Linked DNA regions of Ramlibacter pinisoli. The main gene of each other region encodes a partner of the protein of the gene in region 2 in a complex. Links are inferred from orthologs where the notes say so. Each region holds a gene or a part of one and is shown on either strand. Other genes may lie near its edges. The genes, in order: secY and secA.

Region 1 (3,264 bases), on a different replicon or contig from region 2:
TCGCGCAGGGCGATCAGATGCGGCGGCGCTTCTGGGGACGGCAGCCGTTGTGGGGAACCGGGGTCACGTCCGAGATGGAGTTGATCCGGATGCCCAGCGCGGCCAGCGCGCGCACCGACGACTCGCGACCCGGGCCGGGGCCCTTGATCTCGACGTCGAGGTTCTTGATGCCCTGCTCGATCGCGGCGCGGCCGGCGACTTCCGAGGCCACCTGGGCGGCGAACGGGGTCGACTTGCGCGAGCCCTTGAAGCCCTGGCCGCCCGAGGACGCCCAGCTCAGCGCGTTGCCCTGGCGGTCGGTGATGGTGATGATCGTGTTGTTGAAGGACGCGTGCACGTGGCAAACGCCGTCGGAGACGTTCTTGCGGACCTTCTTGCGCACACGCTGCGCGGCGTTGTTGACGGGAGCCTTGGCCATGTCAGTTCTCTTTCCCGGTTATTTCTTGAGCGCCTGGGCGGCCTTGCGCGGGCCCTTGCGGGTGCGCGCATTGGTGCGGGTGCGCTGGCCGCGCATCGGCAGGCCGCGGCGGTGGCGGAAGCCCCGGTAGCACCCGATGTCCATCAGGCGCTTGATGTTCATCGTGGTCTCGCGGCGCAGGTCGCCCTCGATGGTGATCTGGGCGATCTGGTCGCGGATCTTCTCGAGGTCGGCGTCCGACAGGTCCTTGACCTTCTTCGAGTACGGAATGCCCGTCGCTTCGCAGATCTTGCGGGCGCGCGTGCGTCCGATGCCATAGATGGCGGTCAGACCGATCTCGGCGTGCTGGTGCGGCGGGATGTTGATACCGGCGATACGTGCCATGTCTTTACCTCTGAACCTGTCTTAGCCCTGGCGCTGCTTGTGGCGCGGATCAGTGCAGATCACGCGGACCACGCCCTTGCGGCGGATGATCTTGCAGTTGCGGCAGATCTTCTTGACGGAAGCCGAAACTCTCATTTGTCTTTCTCCTAAATCTTTCCTGAACCGGTACGTCCGGCCGGCTTACCCGCCGAGGGAGGTCTTGAAATTGGCCTTCTTCAGCAACGACTCGTACTGCTGGCTCATCAGGTAGTTCTGCACCTGGGCCATGAAGTCCATCGTCACCACCACGATGATCAGCAGCGACGTGCCACCGAAATAGAACGGCACGTTGTATTTGAGGATCAGGAACTCGGGCAGCAGGCAGACGAAGGTGATGTACACCGCGCCAGCCAGCGTCAGGCGGACCAGGATCTTGTCGATGTAGCGCGCCGTCTGGTCGCCCGGCCGGATGCCCGGGATGAAGGCGCCGCTCTTCTTCAGGTTGTCGGCGGTCTCGCGGCTGTTGAACACGAGCGCCGTGTAGAAGAAGCAGAAGAACACGATCGCGGCGGCGTACAGCAGCACGTAGATCGGCTCGCCCGGCTTGAGCATGGAGGCGATGTCCTTGAGCCACCGCATCGAGTCGCCGGCCGAGAACCAGCTGACCACCGTGGCGGGCAGCAGGATGATCGACGAGGCGAAGATGGGCGGGATGACGCCGGCCATGTTCAGCTTCAGGGGCAGGTGCGACGACTGGCCGCCGTAGACCTTGTTGCCGACCTGCCGCCGCGCGTAGTTCACCAGGATCTTGCGCTGGCCGCGTTCGATGAACACCACCAGGTAGGTCACGCCGACCACCAGGGCGACGACGAACAGCGCCGTCAGGATGTTCATGGCACCGGTGCGCACCAGCTCCAGCAGGCCGCCGATGGCGTTGGGCAGGCCGGCGGCGATGCCGGCGAAGATCAGGATCGAGATCCCGTTGCCCAGACCGCGCTCGGTGATCTGCTCGCCCAGCCACATCAGGAACATGGTGCCGGCCGTCAGGCTCACCACCGCGGTCATGCGGAAGCCGAAGCCCGGCGCCAGCACCAGGCCCGGCGAGGCCTCCAGCGCCATGGCGATGCCCAGCGACTGGAACAGCGCCAGGCCCAGCGTGCCGTAGCGGGTGTACTGCGTGATCTTGCGGCGGCCGGACTCGCCTTCCTTCTTCAGCTGCTCGAACGTCGGCACGACGTAGGTGAGCAGCTGCATGATGATGGAAGCCGAGATGTACGGCATGATGCCCAGCGCGAACACCGTGAACCGCGACAGCGCGCCACCCGAGAACATGTTGAACAGGCTCAGGATGCCGCCCTGCTGGCCGCTGAACAGCTGCTGCAGCTGACCGGGGTCGATGCCGGGCACGGGGATGTGCGCGCCGATGCGGTAGACCACCAGCGCGAGCAGCAGGAACACCAGCCGGCGACGCAGGTCGCCGAACTTGCCGGTCTTCGCGAGTTGGGCTGCGTTAGTGGCCACTGCTTGCCTTCGTCAGGTCCAACTTGCTCAGGCCAGGCTGCCGCCGGCCGCCTCGATGGCAGCCTTGGCGCCGGCGGTCGCGCCGATGCCGGTCAGCTTGACGGCGATCTTGAGTTCGCCCGACTTGATGACCTTCACGTTGCGCACCAGCTGGTCGACCAGCTTGGCTTGCTTCAGGGTCAGCAGGTCCACCTCGGCGGCGCCGAGCTTCTCCAGCGCGGCCAGCGTGACCTCGCCGTTGAACTTGAGCGACTGCGACTTGAAGCCGCGCTTGGGCAGGCGACGCTGCAGCGGCATCTGGCCGCCTTCGAAGCCGACCTTGTGGTAGCCGCCGGCGCGGGACTTCTGGCCCTTGTGGCCGCGGCCCGCGGTCTTGCCCAGGCCGGAGCCGATGCCGCGGCCGACGCGGCGGCGCGGCTTGCGGGCGCCGTCGGCAGACTTGATCGTGTTCAGTTCCATGTCAGAGCACCTTCACCAGGTAGCTGATCTTGTTGATCATGCCGCGCACCGCCGGGGTGTCCTGCAGTTCGGACACCGAGTTCACCTTGCGCAGGCCGAGGCCGCGCACGGTGGCGCGGTGCGATTCCTTGGTGCCGATGGGGCTGCGCACCAGCTGCACCTTGACCGTCTGTTGGTTAGCCATGTCGAATCTCCGGGTCAGCGGTGAAGAGGTCTTCGACCGACTTGCCGCGCTTGGCCGCCACTTCCGACGGGGTGGTCGAGCGCTTGAGCGCGTCGAAGGTCGCGCGGACCATGTTGTAGGGATTGGTCGAACCGTGGCTCTTGGCCACGATGTCGGTGATGCCCATCACCTCGAAGACGGCGCGCATCGGGCCGCCGGCGATGATGCCGGTGCCCTTGGGAGCCGGGGACATCATCACGCGGGCCGCGCCGTGCTGGCCGTACACCGTGTGGTGCAGGGTGCCGTTCTTGAGCGACACCTTGGTCATGTTGCGGCGGGA
Region 2 (3,628 bases):
AGGCCTCGATGCCGCCGGCTTCGCCAGCTGGCTGCAGCTGGAAACGCCGGCCGCCCTGCCGGCGCTGGCCGAGATGGCCGAATCGGCCCGCCTGCCGGCCGACGCCGTCGAGGACATCCGGGCCGGCCGCAAGCTGGCCAACCTGGAGCTGGCCTCCGGCCTGCAACGGGCGCCCGAGCTGGGCGACGCCTTCCCGATCGGCGGCCCGCAGCTGCTGGGCGCGCTGTTCCCGATCGACGGCACCGGTGGCGGCGACGCCGGCTACACGCGCTGGCTGGCACGCCAGCCGCGCCGCCAGGTCGACCACTGAGGACGCCTCAGCGTCCCGTGCGAGCCGGCCCGCTCAGGCCAGCTTGCCGTGGCACTGCTTGTACTTCTTGCCGCTGCCGCACGGGCAGGGATCGTTGCGGCCGACCCGCGGCACCTCGCCCGCCGCCAGCGCAGCGCCGACGCCGACCGCCGACCGAGCAGCGGTCGATTCGTCCAGCCGGCTCTCCGCCTCGCCGGTCTCGTTGGGGGCGGTGTAGGTGATGTTGCTGATGTGCTCGGCGCGCTCTTCCATGTCCTCGGCGGCCTGGTCGAGCTGCTCGCCCGACTGCACCTTCACCGTCATGAGGACCTTGGTCACCTCGTTCTTCACCGAGTCGAGCAGCTGGCCGAACAGCTCGAAGGCCTCGCGCTTGTATTCCTGCTTGGGCTGCTTCTGCGCATAGCCGCGCAGATGGATGCCCTGGCGCAGGTAGTCGAGCGCGGCCAGGTGCTCGCGCCAGTGGACGTCGATGCTCTGCAGCAGGACCACGCGCTCGAACTGGGTGAAGTTCTGCGGGCCGATCTCGGCCACCTTGCGCTCGAACGCCTGGTGCGCCGCGGCAATGACCTTCTCCAGGATGTCCTCGTCGGTGATGGCGGTGGAGGCCTGCACCAGCTCGCGCAGGCCCAGCACGATGCCCCACTCGTCGGCCAGCACCTTCTCGAGGCCTGCCAGGTCCCACTGCTCCTCGACCGACTCGACCGGCACGAACTGCCGCACCAGATCGGTGAAGCAGCCTTCGCGCAGCGACGCGATCTGCGCCGACAGGTCGGCCGCGTCCATGATGTCGTTGCGCTGCTGGTAGATGACCTTGCGCTGGTCGTTGGCGACGTCGTCGTACTCCAGCAGCTGCTTGCGCACGTCGAAGTTGCGGGCCTCGACCTTGCGTTGCGCGCTCTCGATGCTGCGGGTGACCATGCCGGCCTCGATGGCCTCGCCGTCGGGCATCTTCAGGCGGTCCATGATGGCGCGCACCCGGTCGCCGGCGAAGATGCGCATCAGCGGATCGTCCAGGCTCAGGTAGAAGCGCGACGAGCCGGGATCACCCTGGCGGCCCGACCGGCCGCGCAGCTGGTTGTCGATGCGGCGTGACTCGTGCCGCTCGGTGGCGATGATGCGCAGGCCGCCCTGCTGCACGACGCTCTGGTGGTCCTGCTGCCACTGCGTGCGCAGCTCGGCGATGCGCGCCTGCCGGGCGGCCGGATCGAGCGCCTCGTCGGCCTCGACCGCCTCGACGGCCTTCTCGACGTTGCCGCCCAGCACGATGTCGGTACCGCGGCCGGCCATGTTGGTCGCGATGGTGATCATCTTCGAGCGGCCGGCCTGGGCCACGATGTCGGCCTCGCGGGCGTGCTGCTTGGCGTTCAGGACCTGGTGCGGCAGCCCCACCTTGGTGAGCAGCTGGTCGATGATCTCGGAGTTCTCGATCGAGGTCGTGCCCACCAGCACCGGCTGGCCGCGTTCGTGGCACTCGCGGATGTCCTGGATGGCGGCCTCGTACTTCTCGCGCGTGGTCTTGTACACGCGGTCGAGCTGGTCCTCGCGCTTGCTGGGCCGGTTGGGCGGGATGACCACCGTCTCCAGGCCATAGATCTCCTGGAACTCGTAGGCCTCGGTGTCGGCCGTGCCGGTCATGCCGGACAGCTTGGCGTACAGGCGGAAGTAGTTCTGGAACGTGATGGAGGCCAGCGTCTGGTTCTCCGGCTGGATGGGCACGCCTTCCTTGGCCTCGACGGCCTGGTGCAGGCCGTCGCTCCAGCGCCGGCCCGCCATCAGGCGGCCGGTGAATTCATCGACGATCACCACCTCGAGCTGGCCTTCCTCGCCGCGCTGCACGACGTAGTGCTGGTCGCGGTGGTACAGGTGCTTGGCCCGCAGCGCCGCGTACAGGTGGTGCATCAGCGTGATGTTGGCCGGGTCGTAGACCGAGGCGCCTTCGGGCAGCAGGCCGAGGTTGGCCAGGATGGCCTCGGCATTCTCGTGGCCCTGCTCGGTGAGGAAGACCTGGTGGGTCTTCTCGTCGACGGTGAAGTCGCCCGGCTTGGTGACGCCCTCGCCGGTGAGCGGATCGGCCTCACCCTCCTGGCGCGTCAGCAGCGGCACGGCCCTGTTCATCGCGATGTACAGGTCGGTGTGGTCCTCGGCCTGGCCGCTGATGATGAGCGGCGTGCGGGCCTCGTCGATCAGGATGGAATCGACCTCGTCGACGATGGCGTAGTTCAGGCCCCGCTGCACGCGGTCGGCCGGCTCGTACACCATGTTGTCGCGCAGGTAGTCGAAGCCGAACTCGTTGTTGGTGCCGTAGGTGATGTCGGAGCCGTAGGCGGCCTGCTTCTCCTGGCGCGACATCTGCGGCAGGTTGACGCCGACCGACAGGCCCAGGAAGTTGTAGAGGCGGCCCATCCACTGCGCGTCGCGGTTGGCCAGGTAGTCGTTGACGGTCACCACGTGCACGCCGTGCCCCGACAGCGCATTGAGGTACACGGCCAGCGTGGCGGTGAGGGTCTTGCCCTCGCCCGTACGCATCTCGGCGATCTTGCCGTTGTGCAGCGCCATCCCGCCCAGCATCTGGACGTCGAAGTGGCGCATCTTCATGACGCGCTTGGAACCCTCGCGCACGACCGCGAACGCTTCCGGCAGCAGGGCGTCCAGCGCCTCGCCCCGGGCCACGCGGTCCTTGAACTCCTGGGTCTTGGCGCGCAGCTGCTCGTCGTCCAGCTTCTCGAATTGTTGCTCCAGCGCGGAGACCTGCTCCACCACGCGGCGGTATTGCTTGAGCAGCCGGTCGTTGCGGGAACCGAAGATCTGGGTGAGGAAATTCTTGGCCATGAACGCGGTGCCGCCTGGTGGCCGTCGGCCTCGCAGGACAGCCAAATCCTTGTGTAGCTGCAGCAGGTGGGGCTGCCGCGGGCCGGTGCAAGCGCCGGCTGCGGCAAAGCGGCTGATTTTACCGCCCGGCGCGCTGGACGACGGGTGGCACTGCCGGGCGGGCCGCGGCGACCTCGAGCCGCTGGAGGTTGGCGCCGGCGTCGAGGAATTTCCTCGGGTCCTGCGGGATGCCCTCGACCAGCACCTCGAAATGCAGGTGCGGGCCGGTCGAGCGGCCGGTGGACCCCACGTCGGCGATCCTCTGGCCCCGCTTGACCAGGTCGCCGCGGTGCACGTAGGCCCGGGAGGTGTGGGCATAGCGGGTCAGCAGCCCGTTGCCGTGGTCGATCTCGACCAGGTTGCCGAATTGCGGGTGCCACGCCTGGGTGACGACCACGCCGCCGGCCGCCGCGGCGATCGGCGTGCCGGGATCCGACTGGAAGTCCAGGC

Evidence for each region.
Region 1: the proteins of secA (region 2) and secY are in contact, whole or in part, in a crystal structure (PDB 3DIN), measured with the Thermotoga maritima proteins. The link is inferred for Ramlibacter pinisoli from one-to-one orthologs. Residues at the interface, in WP_004082002.1 of Thermotoga maritima: Glu261, Ala262, Arg263, Lys300, Ala301, Arg302, Thr303, Ile304, Ile305, Leu323, Tyr324, Asp325, Pro326, Val329, Ser330, Tyr333, Ile336, Lys340, Phe345, Val349, Glu363, Phe364, Tyr374, Ser375, Gly376, Gly377, Glu393, Ile395, Thr482, Ser483; in WP_004081795.1 of Thermotoga maritima: Glu108, Gly109, Glu110, Glu111, Ala236, Glu237, Arg238, Arg239, Ile240, Thr241, Ile242, Gln243, Tyr244, Ala245, Arg246, Arg247, Val248, Thr249, Gly250, Arg251, Arg252, Val253, Tyr254, Gly256, Ala257, Ser258, Thr259, Tyr260, Leu261, Pro262.

Annotation. Positions count from the first base shown.
Region 1 is NZ_WSEL01000011.1:242,428-245,691, reverse strand. What follows is about bases 143-3,096. They hold secY (preprotein translocase subunit SecY), read right to left. Parts: upstream 2,303-3,096; coding sequence 983-2,302; downstream 143-982. Other genes in these bases: rpsE (30S ribosomal protein S5), read right to left, coding at 2,938-3,096; rpmD (50S ribosomal protein L30), read right to left, coding at 2,763-2,945; rplO (50S ribosomal protein L15), read right to left, coding at 2,330-2,761; rpmJ (50S ribosomal protein L36), read right to left, coding at 824-937; rpsM (30S ribosomal protein S13), read right to left, coding at 437-802. Also shown: more of rpsK, read right to left, coding at 14-142; more of rpsE, read right to left, coding at 3,097-3,264. UniProt on the Escherichia coli protein: The central subunit of the protein translocation channel SecYEG. Consists of two halves formed by TMs 1-5 and 6-10.
Region 2 is NZ_WSEL01000009.1:1,950,168-1,953,795, forward strand. The notes cover bases 144-3,461. They hold secA (preprotein translocase subunit SecA), read right to left. Parts: upstream 3,140-3,461; coding sequence 344-3,139; downstream 144-343. Other genes in these bases: GON04_RS23685 (response regulator), read left to right, coding at 144-310; GON04_RS23695 (M23 family metallopeptidase), read right to left, coding at 3,258-3,461. Outside these bases: more of GON04_RS23685, read left to right, coding at 1-143; more of GON04_RS23695, read right to left, coding at 3,462-3,628. UniProt on the Escherichia coli protein: Required for protein export, interacts with the SecYEG preprotein conducting channel.